DNA from 3 places in the Paenibacillus sp. Cedars genome. Region 1 is predicted to be linked to each of the others. Evidence: riboswitches for the same ligand, from Rfam matches in the RefSeq annotation. Region 1 holds a riboswitch; each other region holds the start of a gene.
What was found. A riboswitch is a leader RNA that binds a small molecule or an ion and turns the genes downstream of it on or off. The one in region 1 is predicted to bind cyclic di-AMP.
Positions count from the first base shown of each region.

Region 2: another riboswitch for cyclic di-AMP. It lies ahead of B9D94_RS26455 (hypothetical protein); the one in region 1 lies ahead of B9D94_RS00270 (C40 family peptidase).
Region 3: another riboswitch for cyclic di-AMP. It lies ahead of B9D94_RS13410 (universal stress protein); the one in region 1 lies ahead of B9D94_RS00270 (C40 family peptidase).

Region 1 is NZ_CP020864.1:48,822-55,779, reverse strand. Features, by position in the region: gene B9D94_RS00280 (heavy metal translocating P-type ATPase) at 1-126, opposite strand, end outside; gene B9D94_RS00275 (four-helix bundle copper-binding protein) at 470-799, shown strand; cyclic di-AMP (ydaO/yuaA leader) riboswitch at 1,160-1,292, shown strand; gene B9D94_RS00270 (C40 family peptidase) at 1,297-1,776, shown strand; gene asnB (asparagine synthase (glutamine-hydrolyzing)) at 2,056-3,927, shown strand; gene B9D94_RS00260 (hypothetical protein) at 4,075-5,001, shown strand; gene B9D94_RS00255 (BlaI/MecI/CopY family transcriptional regulator) at 5,072-5,503, shown strand; gene B9D94_RS00250 (M56 family metallopeptidase) at 5,500-6,357, shown strand; gene B9D94_RS00245 (urease accessory protein UreH domain-containing protein) at 6,426-6,958, shown strand, end outside.
Region 2 is NZ_CP020866.1:5,439,847-5,446,804, reverse strand. Features, by position in the region: gene B9D94_RS26480 (serine hydrolase domain-containing protein) at 1-122, shown strand, start outside; gene B9D94_RS31685 (hypothetical protein) at 313-642, opposite strand; gene B9D94_RS26470 (YpjP family protein) at 864-1,622, opposite strand; gene B9D94_RS26465 (proline dehydrogenase family protein) at 2,067-2,987, shown strand; gene B9D94_RS26460 (hypothetical protein) at 3,011-3,475, opposite strand; cyclic di-AMP (ydaO/yuaA leader) riboswitch at 3,601-3,772, opposite strand; cyclic di-AMP (ydaO/yuaA leader) riboswitch at 4,324-4,492, shown strand; gene B9D94_RS26455 (hypothetical protein) at 4,621-5,031, shown strand; gene B9D94_RS31985 (potassium-transporting ATPase subunit F) at 5,181-5,258, shown strand; gene kdpA (potassium-transporting ATPase subunit KdpA) at 5,289-6,958, shown strand, end outside.
Region 3 is NZ_CP020866.1:2,545,964-2,552,921, reverse strand. Features, by position in the region: gene B9D94_RS13440 (haloalkane dehalogenase) at 1-355, shown strand, start outside; gene B9D94_RS13435 (hypothetical protein) at 618-1,343, opposite strand; gene B9D94_RS13430 (fluoroquinolone export ABC transporter permease subunit) at 1,330-2,052, opposite strand; gene B9D94_RS13425 (ABC transporter ATP-binding protein) at 2,049-2,903, opposite strand; gene B9D94_RS13420 (TetR/AcrR family transcriptional regulator) at 2,900-3,532, opposite strand; gene B9D94_RS13415 (cation:proton antiporter) at 3,696-4,940, shown strand; cyclic di-AMP (ydaO/yuaA leader) riboswitch at 5,091-5,241, shown strand; gene B9D94_RS13410 (universal stress protein) at 5,378-6,046, shown strand; gene B9D94_RS13405 (TrkH family potassium uptake protein) at 6,068-6,958, shown strand, end outside.

The DNA.
Region 1 (6,958 bases):
ATGATGTGATCCAGAATGGTCATGGTAGTCGTGTTTCATCCCTTGATGATGATGCTCACTATCGTGTTTGTGTATATGATTGTTCGTGAATTGATGTTTCACGCTCTTTTTGGAGTTTTTATACATTGAATTCACCTCTTCATAAGATTATTTAGTCTAATGCCGTAATAAGAAAAGATTGTTAGGACTACATTACGTAGTATTGTTACCCATTAATACTAATTTAAACCTAAAATAGTAAAGTAATCACGGATTCAAAGCTCAGTCTTCATGTACAATCATCATTTTCAAATTTGTTCAGTTTCCTCACAAAATCTACATAACTTCGGGTTATATAATAGTCAACCTAACAATAGGTTACAAATCGTATGAAAAGCGAGGTGATTACATTATTTGATTTTTTGAATCAAATAAAAAGTGTTGTGCATCCTAAATTCTTGAATCGTAAATTCGAAAGGAGATATTGACTATGTCACATGAACAATACCAAAAGTGTATCGAGGAATGCATACGTTGTATGATGGCATGTAATCATTGTTACAACGCTTGTCTTGATGAAGAGAATATAGCTATGATGACAAAATGTATTCGTTTAGATCGACAATGCGCTGATATTTGTGCTTTTGCTGCGCATGCAATGTCAACGAACAGTGTTTATGCGCGTGAGATCTGTAGTATCTGTGCCGATGTTTGTGAAGAATGTGGCACAGAATGTAAAATGCATGATGTAAAACACTGTCAAGAATGTGCAGAAGCTTGCTTTAGATGTGCAGAGGCTTGTAGAGCAATGGCAGCGTAGAACAGACTCAATAATCAATAAACCCTCCTTGTGAGAAAGGAGGGTTTATTGATTATAAGTTACAACTAAAATTATATATGACTTGGAGATAGCTGTTAGAGCAGATCAACGTCTGCTTGAACAGTTTTTTCTGCTATACTGAAAATGAAGTGGTTACAATAATGTATTTAATAACTAACTTAGAAGAAGTCTGTGTTCATATAAGAATAATACAATAAGAGCGAAACTTCTCCTTATAATTGTACTTTATGGGGTGAATTTGAACGAAACTCGACTGTTTATAAAAAAAATGATGGATTTAGAGGATGGGATTGACAACATATACGAAAATGTACTACATTATGTAGGGTTACAAAAAATTAATTTTTAATGCCGAGTTTCATTTTGAAAACGGGGGAACCATTCCGGGTGAATTATTCTTGATTGAAAAGGAATAAAGGGAGCCTTCTACCGAACCCTTAGCTAACTCCGTAGGCATCCGAAGGGAGAGCATGTGTTTGAAGAAATTCATGATTTCATTAATAGGGTCTGCTGTCATATTATCAGCTGGTGCGACTAATGCGTTTGCTGATGATCAATCCAAATTACGTACAGAAGTAAGTCAAGTCGTAGGTACACCTTACAAGTGGGGAGGAACTTCTGTATCGAGTGGATTTGATTGTTCTGGTTTTATCTTGTATATCTTTGATAAGTTTAATTTGGAGCTGCCACGGACATCAAATGCTCAGGCAAAAACGGGTACCCCAGTTGCAAAGAAAAATCTCAAGCCTGGGGATTTGGTATTCTTTAATACAAGTGGTGCTGGTATATCTCATGCAGGGATTTATATCGGTAATGGGCAATTTGCTCATTCTTCCAGTAGCAAGGGGGTAAGGATTAGTAATTTATCGGAATCATACTATAAGGATCGATACGTTACAGCAAGACGTACAATCTCGAAACAAAGTTATACAAAAATGGTTAGTGGATTGCACTAGTACTAATTTGTAATTAGACAAGCCCTGGTAAAAACCATGGGTTTGTTTTTTTGTATCCCATATTAAGGTGAATTAAATCTTGTTAAGAAATTAATTTAACAAATTTCATTAATCTGCAATAGAAATACCATAAAATGAAAAATTGACTAGTTAAATTAAATAAACTACAATTCGTAGTGTATAATATTATTGATTTCTTGATGTTTTTAAACAAGGATCAATTTTTTTGTTAAAACACTACAATGTGTAGTTAAAAATCCGGAAGGGAAGACTTTTTCTATGTGTGGGATTACAGGGCTTTTGATGTTTGAAAACAATTCTCTGCCAACGACGGCAGCAATAAGAAAAATGACCGATGCAATCAAACATCGTGGTCCCGATCAAACGGGCATTAGGTTGGTAGATCGGATTGCTTTAGGATTTACCCGTTTGTCGATCCTTGATTTGGAACACGGCAGTCAGCCTATTTCCAACGAAGATCAGAGCCTTTGGCTAGTTTTTAACGGTGAGGTTTATAATTATCAAACATTAAAAAGAGAACTTGAAGAGCTTGGTCATACGTTTAAAACGAACACAGATTCTGAAGTCATCATCCATTTATATGAGGAGTATCAGGAGCATTGTTTAGAAAAATTGCGTGGGATGTTTGGATTTGCAATATGGGATCGGAGGAAAAAACAATTATTTGCTGCTCGTGATCATTTCGGAATAAAACCATTCTATTACTATACGGATAACACTCAATTTGCCTTTGGCTCCGAAATTAAAAGTATCCTTTCTTTGGATGGTCTGAAACCCGCCGTTAACTCAAAAAGTCTGTTCCATTATCTAACATTACAGTATGTGCCCCAACCAGATACAATGTTTGCTGGAATAAAAAAGCTAGAGCCAGGTCACTATATGATTGTCGATCAATGGGGAAATATAAAAAAACAAGCATATTGGGAAGCTAAGTTCGAACCGGAACATCGGCCAATTGAAACATTCATTGAAGAGATCCGGTATAAACTTAATGAATCTGTGAATCTTCATACCCAGAGTGATGTGCCGATAGGGAGTTTTTTATCTGGTGGAATAGACTCAACATCGATTGCCAGTTATCTTAGCAAGAGAGGGCCTATAAAAACCTTCTCAGTAGGATTTGAAGGCGAGCATAATGAAAATATATACGCTAAAAAGACGGCAACTGAACTGGGTATAGATCATTTTGATGAAGTGATATCGGTTGATCGTTTTTTTGAGGATACAATCAAGGCTGTGTGGCATATGGATGAACCCATAGCAGATCCGTCTGCAATTGCGATCTATCGACTTTCCCAAGTGGCAAGGGAGCATATTACTGTCGCATTATCGGGTGAAGGTGCAGACGAGCTGTTTGGAGGATATCGTATCTATAGAGAGCCCTCCTCACTTAAGCCATTATCGTGGATTCCTACAAACCTAAAAAAGAACATCAAGCAATTTATAGACCAAATTCCCTTCAATTTTTATGGCAAAAACTATATGAAAAGAGGCTTAACTCCTTTAGAAGAACGATTTTTGGGGAATGCTAAGATCTTTAACGAACAAGAAAAAAGACTTGTCTTATCTTCAATGGTAAATGTGAAAGCGAATTGGGAGCCTACAACCGCACTGACCAGTAAAATATATGAGATTTCGAAAGACCTTGATGATATTAGCAGAATGCAATTAATCGATCTAAACTTCTGGTTACCTGGCGATATTCTAATGAAGGCTGATAAAATGAGCATGGCACATTCCTTAGAGGTTCGTGTGCCATTTCTAGACAAAGAAGTGTTTGAAATAGCTCGAAAAATACCATCATCATACCGTGTAACAAATAAAACAACGAAATATGTACTTCGTAAAGCGATGGAAGACATTGTGCCTAATCATGTACTGAATCGTCCCAAGCTAGGTTTTCCAGTACCTTTAAAGAAATGGCTTATGGGATCTATCGGAGATATCATGATCGAACAAATCATTATAAGTGGTATTGAAGAATGGATTCAAATAGATCATGTTGTTGGTCTATTAAAGGAACACCGTAATGGGAGAGTCGACAACTCAAGAAAAATATGGACCATTTATATTTTTGCCTTGTGGCACTCGGTCTTTATACATGAAAATTCAGTTAGACTCGTGATATAAATTAGTATAAATGAGGGGTGGACCTCACATTTTTTACCTTTCTAAATTGATGGGTTCTTGGCTTATATGGTCTGAGAGAACGAGGGCTCACAAAATCTACACATTTACCAACTATAATAGGAGTTATTCTATACTCAAGTTAGGAGAATGATGATGACGGATAAGAAATCAAAGAAAAAAAGGAAGGGAATATCGTTAGGTATCGGATCATTATTTTCTGTGGTTATGATTGTCTTGATTGGTTTTGCTATTTGGGGAAATGTGAAAAAATCGAATGATACCACGCTTGATACACTGAATGCTGACTCTAACACTCATCCACATGTATTTAGCTACTCGCCTAGTAATGATACGGTCTGGGTAGGGACACATACAGGTGTTTATGAGCTGAAAGACGATATATTTCAAAGAACACTCCCAGAACTCCGTACGAATGATATCATGGGGCTTGAAATTGATCCGTTTGATCCTACAAGGATATTTGTATCAGGACATGGATTTGTCAAACGTTCCGTTGATGGTGGGGAAACTTGGCAGACAATTGAAAACGGACTCCCTAATGAAGCAAAACCCGATGAGCCCGATGCCCATTATTTAACGATGGACCCGGATGATCCGAATCATTTATTTACATTGTTAGCAGGTGAGGGTGATAACCTGTATGAAACGAGGGATGGTGGGAATACGTGGACGAATGTAACAAGTTTACCTGCCGGTGCATATTCTATTACAATGATGACTGGATCGCCATCATCCATTTTGGCTGCAACGGAAACGGGGCTTGTACGGTATGATATACAAAATGGAACCGTTCAAGAAAACAAACTGACCAATGATCCGGTTTATCAAGTCATAACTTTGCCTAACAAAGAAATAGTTACTATGACGGAAAGCGGATTCCAAAAATCAATGGATTTGAAAACATGGACGGCGATGGGCATAGAATTGAATGGGGAAATGCCACTTGGTATTAAAGCATCTAAGCAAGACATCAACCGTCTCGTTGTTATAACCGATCGTTATTCCGTTTATGAAAGTAGTAACGGCGGCGAGAAATGGACTAAAACGAAATAAGTAATTCGCCTTCTACAATTGACAGTGCTTCTAATTGTAACTACAATTTGTAGTTACAGAGGTGAGGAAATTGAAAATTAAAAAGTTTAACATGCATGAACAAGGTTTGAATCAATTTTTTGGTCCGCTGGAAGCGAAAATCATGGAAATTCTGTGGGCATCCAAAAAAACAACGATTCGTGATGTACAAACCATTGTAAGTGAAGAAGAACCACTTTCATTCAATACGGTAATGACGGTTATGAATCGATTGATTGAGAAGGGGCTGCTAAAAAAAACCTCCAAGGGGAGCGGTAGGGCAAGATTAACGTTCTTTGAACCTATACAAACCAAAGAGCAATTCTTATCAGAACAAACTAAAGAGGTTACACAAGGACTAATCCGTGAATTTGGAGATTTAGTTGTTGGTCATATGATCGATGCATTGGATGAAGCAGACCCTAAATTGATCTCTAAGCTACAAGATAAACTGAACCAAATGAATCACGGGAGTTCATCATGAAATCGGCTGTAAAAACAAATCTGATTTTTTTAATCATGTTACTCACGGGCTCATTTGTGCTGATCCAAATGGGTTGGTATGTTGCGCATCAAGTGCTAGGTGTACCACTCAATTGGAATATAATACAATACTGCTTAACCGCTATACAGGAAGACACATTGGGGCATGACATCATAAAAGTTTTATTTAATCTTGTCATTTTGTATACAGTGGTGCGACTAGTTGGCAGATCAGGTAGACAATTATTCTTGACTTGGAAATGGATGCGGACGTTTAGAAATAATACGGATCACCAGCAAACGGTATACCTAAACAAGGTATACCAGGATTGGAATACAGAAATTATGGTTGTAAGAGATGACGCATTTGTTGCTCTGGCAATGGGGATTTGGCAACCACGTATCGTTATTTCTACTGGGCTTATGAACATGTTCAACGAAGAGGAAATCAGGGCAATATTACTCCATGAATGGTATCACTGCAGGGGACGCGATCCGCTTCAAATGTTCTTGGTCGTTTTACTGACAGAGAGCATGGGGTATATTCCATTATTAAAAACATTGAGCAATCAGTTTGCAACTAGGAAGGAACTTCTTGCGGATCGCTTTGCTCTAAGACATATGAAATCTGAATATCACTTAGGGAATGTATTATTGAAGTTGTCCACTTTGGTAAATAATCGGCATATAACCGTAGCTGTGCCCTTTGCTAATACAGCGATTAATTACCGAATATTACAAGTGCTTCAGCCGGATCAACCGCTTCATATTCCTTTTTCCTACGGCAAATCTCTTTTGTTAACCATTATTATTTTTGGTATCATGATTGGTTTGATATCGGGCGGATGTTCATAAGCCCTTTTTTTTATCTTAAACACTACCATATGTAGTCTTATGAGTAAGAGCGGAGGTGATGTAAAGACGTGTATGAAATTTTTAACTGGATAACCAACGTCGTTGCTGGTCCATTAACTGAGGTAGCTTACTCTTCGAATATAGCACTTCTTTCTGTTATGTTTTTGGGGTTTGTCGGTTCAGTGGCACCGTGTCAAATTTCAGCAAACATAGGCGCCATGATGTATTTTAGTAATCGCCAAGTTCAGCGAAGATTATCATGGATCGATATCACTATGTATTTGCTCGGGAAAATTTCGGTATTTAGCATATTGGGTGCTCTATTTTGGCTATTTGGCCAAAGCTTATCCCAAGATATGATTCCATTTTTCGTATTCGCACGTAAAATGTTAGGTCCACTGCTGATTATCATGGGCCTGTTTTTTTTAGGATTGTTTAAATTACCAGGTAATTTCGGTTTTCAATTATCTTCCTATTTAAAAGATCTATCTAGACGAATCGGTGGGAAATGGGGGGCGTTTATACTAGGAGCTTCCTTTTCCTTCGGATTTTGTCCGACGATGGTTTGGCTGTTTTTCGGCTTAGTTATGCCGTTGGTATT
Region 2 (6,958 bases), on a different replicon from region 1:
CGCCGTTCTATTTAACCACGGATTGTACCTTCGATGAGGAGGGGATTCATCTCGCTTACTGGATGAACCAATCGTTTCAGGGCAAGGTGGTCCGGGAGATTAACGGCAAGGCCAAGGTGTAGAACATGTAATTTTTGCTTTTCTCCAAACGGATATGATGTGGTCGTCATCAGACAATGGGCTAAAGTTTTAATCAACCTGGCCTTTTACAGACTGAAATTATGTAAAAAGCTGAACTAGATGATGCTAGTTCAGCTTTTTCAGTATATTCTTATACCTTCTTGGTTCGAGTCGGCTGGGTTTAGAGTATCGTTAACTACAAGTAATCAGCTTCTGTATCCATTTGATCGTTATTTCATCTTTGACCTCTAGGCTCCAATCAGTCGGAAAGCACAAATATTGTTCTTCTTCGGGCATTTTAGGCAGCTGAGAATGTACAATAATATCAGCGTTACCGTCATGATTGTAGTATTGAGGAAAGCGGTATTCCTGGCCTTCAAGTGACCGATACACATAAAAACTGAACTCAATATCACCCACTACACAGAACGCATGACCTTGAATCCTAGGATCGCACCAGACATGGGTGCCTTTCAGCTTGTTTAATGAAAGCAGGAAGCCGTTCTTTTGAGCTTCCGTCAAATGAAAGTCGTCCAAATAATACCTGGACGATATTCGATCAAAATTCGTATCGATAATCTGGTAGTTTAGAATAACTTCGGCGCCCTTTTTAAGAACGGTATTAAAATAATCTTTCTGGATTCCGCCCTTATACCTGGATAATCGGCTTTTTACCAAGTAGTCGATATTACTATGGTCTAAATTTCGACCAAACGTTAATAGAAATCGTCTCTTATGCAACTTTACTCTGAACCCCACTTTGGAAGTGAATTATGGTATAAATCAATATTTCCTTTATGATCAGGCCAATCATCTTTTGTATGATAGTGCCACCGAGTATGATTTCTTGATTGGGAAGTAAAGACATCTAGTCTCAAATATTCTGTACCATCTTGACCAAATAAAGAAATAATTTGCTCGCCCTGATTAATCCCGTTCGGTGCGGAAGGTAACTCAGGTCCTTTGTTTCTAGTATAACCATATCTTTCATATTGCGCTTTAATTCCTGGCTCTATTTGAGGCCAAACTTCTCTTTCGAAACGATCACCGAGTTGCTGCTGGATTTTCTTTCCCATCTTCTTTTTTACAGCTGCTTTTATTATAGCAGCAACAACCGCCCAAACAATAGGCCAAATCGCCGGTGAAATTTCACTCTGAATACTGGGATCTGACAAGTGACTAATCGTTGAGGTCTGACTATTTGCTATATCTGCAAAAGCAAGTATCAAGGCAAATTCTTTGCTGTACTCGTCGTATTCCTCCATTTTTAATTTTAAATTGTTGTCTGTTTGGATTGCTTCCTCTATGCTTGTAGAATGTTCTTGAATAAATAATAGAAGTTCTTGAATCTCGCTTTCTGATAGTTTTAATTCCTCTTGAGTCTTTTGCAGTTCGCTATGTGCAGGAAGCGCGGATACAGTAATTGCTGCAAATACCGTATTTAATAACATTACCAAAGCCAAAAAAGCGGCTACTTTTTTAATTACTCCCCAAAAACTCAAAAAATCAACCCCTTACTGTTATTTTTTATAATTAACACGAATAATATATATTAAAATCCTAAAATTTAACAAATGAAAAAAAGTTGTGTTTTCTCTAAAAAAATAGTGTGATTATGAATTTATAATAGTAAAAATGGTATATTATAATATTTACAGTTATCTCTTTTACATATGGCGAACTTTTCTACTTCAATTGTCTGCAAATCGAAAAATCAATCGGAACTATAATGATTTTAAAATGCTCAATAAAAGAATCTTCGGCATTGCAAAGAAACCTCTCCACTATCGTAATGGAGAGGTTTCTTTGCATGCCGGAAAGCCAGAATCGCTCCGACACGGCCATTGCCTGCGTGATATGTATGTCTTCCTGCATGCCGTCATGATTTTTGCATATGAGTTAAGGTAGAGGGTGCATTTGGTTTACCTTACAAAGGGGGCGCATGCATGGACGGAACCGAGCTTTACCGTAAAGTGATCCTGACGGTGTCCGGCAATAAACTCGTGAAGTGGCTGTCGATCAAATACGGAAGGAAATTGGCAGGCCGATTCATTGCCGGCAATACGCTGGATGAGGCCTTGGATGAAATCGAGAGGCTCAATGCGAAGGGCATTCTCGTCACGCTGGATCATCTGGGGGAGGGCATTACGACGCTGGACGAAGCGGCCGAATACCGCGAGGAATATTTGAAGCTTGTGGAGGGAATCGCACAGCGGGGAGTGCAGTCAAATGTGTCATTGAAACCGACGCAGATGGGCATGGCACTGGACCTTGAGAAGGCTTACGAGAATATCAGGTCGGTGGTGAAAAAGGCGAAAGAGTTTCGCAATTTCGTGCGTCTGGATATGGAGGATTCGCCATATACCCAGGCGACAATCGATATGACGCTGCGGCTCCATAAGGAGGGGCTGCCCAATGTGGGCACCGTGATGCAGGCCTACTTGTTCCGCACGGAGGAAGACGTGCGAAGCCTGATGGAGGCGGGGGTCAATCTGCGCCTGGTAAAGGGGGCATATAAAGAGCCCGGAACCATTGCCTTTCAGCAGAAACGCGAAGTGATCGATAACTATAAAAAATTGATCAAAATGCATTTCGATCAGGGAGCGTACACTGCGATTGCCACGCACGATGACAATATCATCGACTGGGTCAAGGTGTTTGCCGAGCAGAGCCGCATAGAGAAAGAGGATTTCGAATTTCAGATGCTGTACGGGCTGCGAATGAACGATCAGGCTGCGCTTGCAGAGGATGGCTATCGCATCCGTTGTTATATGCCCTACGGGACGATGTGGTACCCGTACTTCACCCGGCGGCTGGCGGAGAAACCGGCTAACCTCATGATGGTGCTGAAAAATATGTTCAAGTGAGGGGTGTGAACACCGCCCTTACCTTAAAAGAAATAATAAGCTTGCGAGCAATCCATCAGGAAGGACCGCTCCAGCGGGAGGCTGCCTAGGCGTTCGCGAGTTACATGCTGGTGCAGGTTCGTCTCCAGATCGGCTAACGCCGATACGGCGAGCAGCATCCGAGCGGATCCCCATTGCTGCTGCTGCTGAGCATAGCGTATGGCCTCAGTCACGGGCATGCCCCGCAGCCTTGCAAATACAGATGCCCAGCGGACCAGATCTGCGAATTCTCTCGTGCTCGGCAGGGCATATTCCGCATAACCGGCTGCTTCTCCGCAGCTGATTTTGAACAAGCCGCAGTTCCAGCTTCGATCGCTCCAGGGGATAAAGCGTTCAGCCGAGCCCCAGTCGAAACGGAACATTTCCATATAGCGGATGGGCTCTTCACATATTGTTGGCGCTGTTTGGATGGCTGTTGCCTGTGCTTCGAATTCGATGAGTTTCGTCATGATCTACGCTCCCTTATAAGATGTTATATGCAAGACAAAAAGGCCTGGTGAGCAGAGAAACCCCGCTCTCCAGGCCTTTTTCCGGTTAGCAGCCGATGAAGCGGCCGCTTTAGCTTGGCTGGATCGTGTTCTCTCTCAATACGCCTACGAGGTTAGCTGTCGGATTCGGGCTTGAGAGCGCCCTACCACAATGCCTGGTCAGGCATCGCGGATTCACCCCATTCACCAACAGAAGTCCTATCGGTGATATTGGTTCCCCCGTCTCCCGATCTGTCGGGAGCTCAGCGTATAACGTGTGTTGCGAATAGATGGATGAATCATACGCCGGAGGCAGCCAAAAGTAAATGACCGTATTTGACGCATACATTCCGAAAATCGATGAAATCCGTAAAAGAAAACGTGTACATTTGGTATTGTCATCTATTATCATGGCAAAATCTCAGTATCTCGATGGATTGCGATAAATTCGAGAAAACAAGAGAAATACATAGTATGGAGCAGTATTCGAGAGATAATGAAGATATACTGGTTAGATCTTGTTCCACATTCAGCCACACGTGTTTCTGAGCTCATTTACATCCCGCACGGCCGGACGTATGATACGAACTATGAATTGACGGATGATTCCAAGAGCAGGGCACAGCGGCAGCCGGTCGATAAGATTCATAAGGATACAAGGCAGTGTGAGAGCTGCGGTGCTCCTTTATGAATGAGAACCTCGGCGAAGGCACCATGGGTCTTCCAGAGGCTCAGGGTCAAGCGACTCTCACGGCTTGACTCTGACGGCTGTACAGTTCTGCCAGGCTTGGAATATAAGTCAATAGCTAATTGAATAACATGCTACTCGTTTTCAATTTTCGCTGAGTCCTTGAATGGAAAAGGAACGGGGGAACCAGTCGGGAGATGAACTTGATCTCTCAGGGGTGAATCCCATAGACAAGATAACGGTCTATGGGTAGGGCGACTCTCACGCCCGAATCCGTCAGCTAACCTCGTAAGCGTATCGAGAGAGGCAACGATTGTCGTGGACTTTAGCCACGGTGTATTTCACCGTGGATGAATAAGAAGCCTGCGGGAAGAGTTCTTCTCCTCCCGCAGGCTTCTTTTTGTTGCCTTCTCTTTCTGAAACTTAGGAGGAGAAACACATGGAGAAACCGCAGGATTTCATCTTGGTATCCGCCCCGAATAAGGCCGGGGAGGAATTTATCCGCCAGTTGATGTACAAACACATTTCGTTTGCAGCTATAGCCAACAATCGGGCCGAGCAGGAGAGGATGATGGAACTGGGCTGCAAAGACATTATTCTGATTGATACCAGAGACGAGTCAACCTGGATCATTCCCGAGTTTCCCGTCAGCAAGGTGTTTCTGTTCGAAAGCAGCTTGAATCTGTGCTGCCGCTATTTGCGGATTTGCCGGACATGGACAACAAAGTCGATTTACGTCATTACCCACTCCAGCAATCCGCGGTTGATATATAAGGGACTGGGCGCCGATGTGGTGCTTCATACGAACCATCATCAGGTATCTTTCCTGATTTCGTCCATTGTCAGCTAGTTGCAGATTTAATGCCAAATACGGTTCGTGGAGGATTGGATTATGCAGGATTTTTATATGGTGCTCATATTAGGAGGGACCTACGGACTGTTCATGCTGTTTATGTCCTGGTGTGGACGCGTGGTTTCAGAACCGGAGGCTGATCAGCTGTGATCATATTATTGGTATGTACGCTCTTTATTTTTCTGTATTTGATTTATGCGCTGGTTCACCCTGAAAAATTCTAGGGGAACCGCTGAAGGAGGAAGGCACTCGTCATGGGCATTATACAAATTGCCATCGTTATTCTGGTTCTGCTGCTGCTGGTTAAGCCGCTCGGAACCTATCTATATCAGGTATTTCGCAATGAAGATAACCGAACCGATAAATGGTTCTCCTGGGCAGAGAAGCCGATATTTGCACTGATTGGCTTGAAAGACCGCAAGGGGATGACCTGGAAAGGGTATGCTCTCAGCTTTGTCATTACGAATATCATACTGGTAGCTTCAGGCTACCTGATTCTGCGGCTGCAAAAGGTACTGCCGTTCAACCCGAACGGAATCGATAATATGGAATCAACCTTGTCATTCAATACGATCATCAGCTTTATGACCAATACGAATCTGCAGCATTACAGCGGAGAGTCGGGGCTATCCTATTTTGCGCAGATGGCTGTCATTACGATGATGATGTTTACATCGGCGGCGACCGGGCTGTGCGTGGCCATCGCTTTTATCCGGGCAGTGACCAGTAAGGGGACAACCGTCGGCAACTTCTTCGAGGACTTTGTGAAGGCTCATATCCGGGTATTCATTCCGGCGGCCTTCATCATTGCAATGGTGCTGGTCGCCCTGCAGGTGCCTCAGACCCTGAAGCCTGCGCTCAGCGTGACCACGATGGAAGGAAGCGAGCAGCAAATTGCGGTAGGTCCGGTGGCTGCTCTTGAATCGATCAAGCATCTGGGTACCAACGGCGGCGGATATATGGGGGTCAATTCGTCCCATCCGTTTGAGAATCCGTCCCCTCTAACCAATGTGATTGAGATCCTGTGCATGTGGAGTCTCGGGGCTGCGCTTCCGTATACATTTGGTTTGTTTGCCAAGAGCCGCAAGCAGGGCTGGATTATATTCTCTGTGATGATGACCTTGTTCATCGGCTTCTTGTCTCTGAACTATGCCGCTGAATCAAACGGCAATCCGGCACTGAACCGACTGGGGATTGATGCATCCCAAGGCAGCATGGAAGGTAAGGAAGTCCGGTTCGGGATCGCCCAGTCCTCGCTGTTTACTACAGTGACGACGGCGGCTACGACCGGTTCAGTTAACAACATGCATGATACACTCACGCCGCTTGGCGGAATTACGCCGCTGTCCCTGATGATGCTGAACTCTGTTTTTGGCGGAAAAGGCGTCGGGCTGATGAATATGCTCATGTATGCGATACTGGCTGTGTTCCTGGCCGGGCTTATGGTTGGGCGAACGCCTGAATTTCTGGGCAGAAAAATAGAAGCGCGGGAAATGAAGCTGATCGCCATCGTCATTCTGGTGCACCCATTTATCATTCTGGCTCCGACGGCGCTTGCCCTGATGACGGATGCCGGGCAGGCGGGCATTACCAATGCCGGCTTCCATGGCATCTCACAGGTGTTGTACGAATACACGTCATCCGCAGCCAATAACGGTTCCGGGTTTGAAGGACTTGCAGATAACACGCCGTTCTGGAACATCACAACCGGGCTCGTCATGCTGTTCGGCCGTTATATCTCGATGATCGCTCTGCTGGCGGTCGGCGGTTCACTGATGCGGAAGCAATGGGTACCGGAGACACTCGGGACGTTCCGAACAGACAATAAGCTGTTTGCCGGCATTCTCCTCGCGGTGGTTCTGATCATCGGCGCATTGACTTTCCTGCCTGTGCTGGTGCTCGGCCCGATTGCTGAGCATCTGAC
Region 3 (6,958 bases), on a different replicon from region 1:
CGGCATTCTTCGTAAGTTGACCGAGGAAGAGATGAATGAATATCGTCGGCCATTCTCGCTGCCTGGTGAAGGCCGCCGCCCGACGTTAACCTGGCCGCGACAACTTCCGTTTGATGGAGATCCCGCTGATGTGACGGAGATTGTAACCACGTACGGAGAGTGGTTGGTACAGAGCTCGGTCCCGAAACTCTTCATCAACTGTGATCCAGGCACTATGCCGGTATCTCATGTTGAGTTCTGCCGTACCTGGTCAATGCAAACGGAGATCACCGTCCGTGGACTTCATTATCCTCAGGAAGATTCGCCTCATGAAATTGGCGAAGCACTTGCTGCCTGGTTAACGAATCTAACATAGTCGTTAAAGACCTTTTAGGTATGGATTAATATTAAATAAACAATTATTCTAGCAGATGCTCGTGCCTAATGCCATATAAACATGGACCGGTTCTATCACACTTATCTGACCAGCAATCGGTCCATGTTCTTGTCTCATCATTTCCGATAAAACTTACTTCCGGGTATGCAGTACTCGGCCCGTTCAACAACGCACCTTCCATTCCCTTCAAGTGCTTGAATTCTATCATTCAAGCAGGCTGCATTAAACGCCGGAGCACCAGTTAAGATCGCCTGTTTATGAATACAGTTACCATCAGGTACAAGAACACGACGTGTAAGAGCAAACCACCGGCAAAAAATACAGATGCCAGAAAAGGTTCATTGTGCATGAACAGGTAGGGAATCTTAGCAGGCCAATACGTTGGAAGCCAGGCGCCTACCACCTGCCAGGCTCCAGGCACGAAATGGGCCACCACTGGGCCAGCTATGAACAGCCCCCCTAATTTAGACAAGGCCAACCCTTCCACCTTGTTTGTTGAGAAGGCGGCAAGAAACAGCGAAAACATGGGTGCTTCCAACGCCAGCAACAGCAACACAAATACATTGTATGAACGGACTTCTGACAAATTGGAAAAAAACAAATACACAAAAGATAGGACGGTGCACAACAGAAAAGGAAGAGCCAATCTATAAAACAAATAGCCTTTACTCGTTAAAGGTGTAACCGCATAATAAGCAATCATATTCTCGTCCCGCTCGTCGAGCATAAGCAATCCTGTAAGCATTCCCGTCAGCATTGGGATCGTAACAACCAATAACGATGCAGCAAAACCACGGTACAGCTCCAAGTGAAAGGAATAGTTTTCCTCAAGCCAATCAACGGCAACAGGAAAGCCGAATCTCGATAGAAACAGGATCGCTAACGGTCCGATCAACGCTGCCATCAGAACAGGATCCTTCCAAGCATGCCGAAGATCCTTCATAATGAGGAATTTATATTTCTCCATGTACGGCCCCTCCCTCGCCTATCCGCATCAGCACATGTCGAGTATAGGAACGGTATGCCCAGAAGTAAGCAGCAATGTTCCAGAGCGATAAAAGACATACGGAGAATAGAACACTGCCAGCAGATAAGCCGTCACCAGGGGAAACAAGTAAGCGGAGTGTTCCTTCAGTCGGAAGGAACATAAACAGGTCAGTATGCCACAATTGAAGGAAACCAAACAAGGGAAGCACGAGTGGTATCGCGTAGACTTGTGCCATCAGAATAAAGCCGTTAATGGTCCGCTGGCGTGCCGCAATCCCAATCGACAACAAGGTCATGAAGGTTGAGGTTAAGACAATACCTGTAGAAAAAGCAAACGGTGAATCGGGAATGGTACCGGTTGCCATATGAATGACCCATCCTGCCGCAAGAGATAACAGCGACAGCGAGAATGCTTTTGCCAGTAAATAATCCCGTAAGTGTACCGGCGCTACAAACAGCGGGTCGTGAACGCCTTGATCTCTCTCCAGCAGGACCATACCACCTGCCATGATAAGTCCCAGGGCAGCCGGATCGCTGAAGGTTAGCACGATGGCGGTTATCTCCTGATATGTCTCAGGAACGAATCGAAGCAGAATCCAGTAACAGATACAGACGAATATATAAACGTAATAAAAGCCATGGCGCCACTGGAAACGTAGATCAAAAAGAAAAAGGGTTAGCCCTCTCATGAAAGCTGCCTCCCTGTCACCTCAATAAAAATTTGTTCAAGGGATGCTTCTTGCGAATGAATAGTCTCAGGTGGGAACTCCTGTATAAGCCTCAGAAATCGGTCATTCCGACCCATATCATCTAGAGGAAATGTAGCCTCTTCTAACTCACTGTCCTTCCGGTATTCAACTCGCACCAGCCTTCTTCCATTCCGGAGTTTCAATTCCCTTGGCGAATCAACCAACTTGATCTCGCCGTCGACGATAAATGCAACCCGATCGCACAACTCTTCTGCTGCTTGCATATTGTGCGTTGTTATGAGAACCGTCTTTCCTGCCGCTTTTTTCGCGAGGATCAATTCCTTTATTCGTTTCGCATTCACGGGGTCCAATCCGGAGGTAGGCTCATCCAGAAAGAGGATATCCGGATCATGCATTAACGCCCTGCAGAAATTCAGCCTCATCTTCATCCCTTTGGAAAGGTGTGAAACCATCATATTGGCTGCATCTGACAAATCAACTTGTTCAAGCAATCTCAATGGATCCTCCGTATTCCCCTTGTAAAGAGATCGAAAAAGTTTTAAATTTTCGAGAACCGAAAATTTGTTGTAGAAGTTAGGAAATTCAAAGGCTACACCGATTCGCTCGTAATATTCCGGACCGATTTCCTTAATTTCGTTTCCCATTACCTTTATGCTCCCACGATATCCCTTCAGAACACCGATCAGCAGCTTCTGCGTTGTGCTTTTACCTGCACCAGACGGGCCGAGAAATCCAAAGATTTCTCCAGACCGTATGACAAAATCAAGTCCCTGCAGGGTCGGCTCTTTACGATTGGGATAAGTGAAATGAAGCCCGCTTACTTCGATCACAATCCCTCACCTCCTTGTGCCCCTTTGGACACTGCGAGCATACCGGCAGATAATAACTCTACCAACAATTCGATCGTAGCTGTAAATGGTGCTTCTCCAATCTCTTTTCTGTGCAGCGTAAGAAATGCCAAGGATCTGATCATGCCCACGATGGATTCGGGTGCCGTACCATTCAAAATGCCGGCTTTCTGCCAAGCTGCAATCACTGGCAGGAGCGCATCCTGATCCTCGGTAAAGTTACGATCCAGCAGTTCCTTCGGTAATTTCCTGAACAACAGCTCCATCTCCCCCCGATCCATCATCTGCCGAAGCAGCGGGCTCTCATCCATCATCCTTAATGAATACAAGAGAAACCGTTTGATGCTATCCTGGCTGCTGACCTGTTCTGGAGGAAATAAGTCTAGAACCGCACTGCGGATTCGATCCTCCTCTTCCAGAATCAGTTCATAATACAATTCCTCTTTCGATCCGAAGAACATGTAAAACGAGCCTTGGGCAATGCCGACCGCCTTCGTTAATTCTTCAACACTCGTTTTACGGAGACCAGACCTTTCGAAATGCTGACGTGCCTCCATCAGCAGTTTTTCTCGAATCCACTTGCGTTCTTCGTCAGAGAATTTTTTTGGCATATCGTATTTCACATCCTTAATCAGCATAGAAATGATTCTGTGATTAATTTTATTTTATATTCATAAAATACGCCCTCTTTTTCCCATTTGTCAATATATTTGTTGTTTGGAGGTCATTAAGTTACAATAACTGGAGATTATCTTCTTTAAGGAGGGGGGCTCTATGCATCATTTTAATGAGATATTCGTTCAATTGTTAATTCTACTAGCGGTTTCGATGGGGGTTATCGCGTTAGCCAAAAAAATGAATCAGCCCTACTCTATTGCTCTTGTTATCGTAGGTCTGCTGCTTGGATTGATCCACGTGCCGGTGCTGGATGAAGCCGAATCTTTCATCACCCAATCGAATGTGTTTCAAGCGATCATTATTTCCCTGTTCCTGCCAATCCTTCTCGGGGATGCTACGCTAAAGCTTCCATTCTCGCATCTTCGTGAACAAGGCAAGCCGGTGCTTGCCCTTGCTTTTGGCGGCACCTTGCTCTCTTTCCTTCTTATTGCTCTTGCCATGTACGGGCTTATGGGATTACCTTTAGTCGTTGCATTTACCTTTGCGGCTTTAATGAGCGCCACAGATCCGATCAGTGTCATCTCCATCTTCAAGTCTTTAGGCGTACCGAAGAAAATCGTGACGATTATTGAAGGGGAATCGTTGTTTAATGACGGAATTGCCGTTGTGTTGTTTCAGATCTCCTCCGTTTATTTACTTACATATATGGAAATGGGCTGGGCGGGAGCAGGCAGCGGCCTATTGCTCTTTCTCAAGTTCAGTGTCGGCGGTATCGCAGTTGGAGGCTTGCTTGGGTATCTATTCTCACAGCTCATTCGCTTCTATGACGATTATCCGTTGGAGATTGCGTTCTCAATGCTCCTCTTCTTCGGAAGTTTCTTTATCGCCGAGCATTTCCATGTATCCGGTGTGATTGCCGTCGTCGTGGGCGGCTTGATTTTCGGCAGTTACGGAGCGCGCATCGGGATGTCGGAGACGACCAAGATGAACATTAATTCGTTCTGGGACGTCATCACGTTGATTGCAAATTCATTGATATTCCTGATGATCGGTCTCGAAATCAAACATATTAACTTCGCAGACAAATGGGCGTTAATCGGTGCCGCCATTCTGATCGTTCTCATCGGTAGGACTGTGGCCGTCTACGCGAGCCTGTACTTCCTGAGACCCTTCCCTTCATCATGGAAGATGGTTTTGAATTGGGGAGGGTTAAAGGGCAGCTTATCCATCGCACTCGCCTTAAGTTTGCCTTCAACCTTCGCCGGCCGCGACGATATACTCGTGCTCACGTTTAGTGTTGTCCTTTTCTCACTTCTCGTGCAGGGGTTAACCATCAAACCATTGGTTAAGAAGTTTGGATTAGCTAACCCCGTGAAGGAAAAAGACGGTACGGATATGTAAGTAACCTTCGTGTAATCAAATAATAACTTGAAACGAGTATATACAAAACAGAGATTGAATTCTACCTCAACCCATGAATGACATTCATTGCCCATGGCAGACTGTTTACTTTTAGCTTATTTTAGCATAATATTTATTACAATAAATTTTATACGCATTACGCTTAATCCTCTATGAGGAACGGGGGAACCAACAAAAGCTGCTTAAGCTTTAGGGGTGAATTCTTTCTGATGAAGAAGGAACGGGAACTCTCAATCCCGAATCCGACAGCTAACCTCGTCAGCGTCTTGGGAGAGAACACTCTTCTACTTTGACTTGTCCAAAATTCGTACAGCCAAGGTCTGGAAGCAGATATATCTCTGCAACCAGGCCTTTTTAATTTAAGCTAATGTGGTAATTACCGTCTACTGAAGAATAAGAAAGGAATGATTTATCTGTTGAACAACGAAAAAATACTGGTATGCGTGTATTATGGTCCGAACGGCGAACGCCTCATCCGCCGAGGCGGTGAATTAGCCAATCTGCTTCAGTGTCCCCTGTTTGTGTTGAGCGTTATACCCTTACGTGAGAATGAGCTTGATCAGACACAAGAAAGGTATATGGCTGAGTGGCAAATGAAATGCGACGAATATGGGGCGACCTTTATCGTCAAACCAAACAAAGATCGCAAGGCTTCCGAAATCATAGCAGAAACTGCCAAGAACCTTCATATTACCCAACTCATCATCGGGCAGTCTGGACAAACACGATGGCAAGAAATTACGCGCGGGTCGTTTGTCAACGAACTCCTAAACCAGATTGGCGAAACGGATCTGCACATCGTGGCAGTTCAGAGGATGGATGAACAAATTACTGACACCCATGAACGAGGGATTCGAGTCGCCGTTTTCAAAGAGGGTCCTCATTATATAATCGGTAATAAGGAATCCGGGGGCAACCCTGTAGCCAGCGGACTATTTTTCAAAGAGTTGAATACCGATTTTGACACCGGTTTGCTAAAAATAAAAACAGATCAAGAAGTCCAATATCTAAAAATAAGTCACGGAAAAGTAATAGACTCGTCTTTATTCCAAAACAGAGAAATGTATGCCAAGGACGAAGATTAATAAGAAATGGGAGTGGAATTTGTGAGAAGACCCTCTATAAATTCAAACGATCGAAATACACAACATTCCGCTCCTGGCAAAATGGAGTTGTTCATCAACAAGCTTAAGAAAAAGATGAGCCCTCCTCAACTCATCATGCTTGTTTTTTTCACATTGATATTAATCGGAGCCGCATTGCTGGCGCTTCCCCACTCTTCCTCCACCGGAAGTTCAGTTGGTCTGCTGGATGCATTATTTACGGCCACGTCAGCAATATGCGTAAACGGACTCGTTGTCTTGGATACCGGCAGCGTGTTTTCAACTTTTGGACAAGTCATCATTATGATGTTGATCCAAATTGGCGGACTTGGCTTTATGACCTTTGGTGTCATGGTCGCCATTGTTTTGGGGAAAAGGATTGGCTTGAAACAACGGCTCATCATCCAGCAAACCACCTATTCAACTTCGGCACAAGGTTTGGTTAAATTGTCAATGTACATGGTACTTATCGCTTTCGCATTTGAAGCACTGGCAACGATTGTTCTAACACTTCGTTGGCAATCGGATTTTGGATGGGGGCAGGCGGCCTATTACGCCCTTTTCCATTCCGTTTCCGCATTCAACAATGCCGGTTTCGCCCTGTGGTCTGACAGCCTGACACCCTTCGTTGGCGATCCGATCGTCAATATTACGATTGTCCTGTTATTTATCATTGGAGGTCTCGGCTATATCGTCATTGTGGATGTATTCCAAAAACGTTCATGGAAAAAACTTTCGCTTCACTCCAAGGTTGTTCTGGTCGGGACAGGAACGCTGTCCCTGCTCGGTTTTCTATTTATATACTTTATGGAGAGCTGGAATCCGTCAACCTTTGGCCAATTGAGTGGGAGCGAACAAGTACTGGCTGCTTTTTTTCAAGGCATAACGCCACGA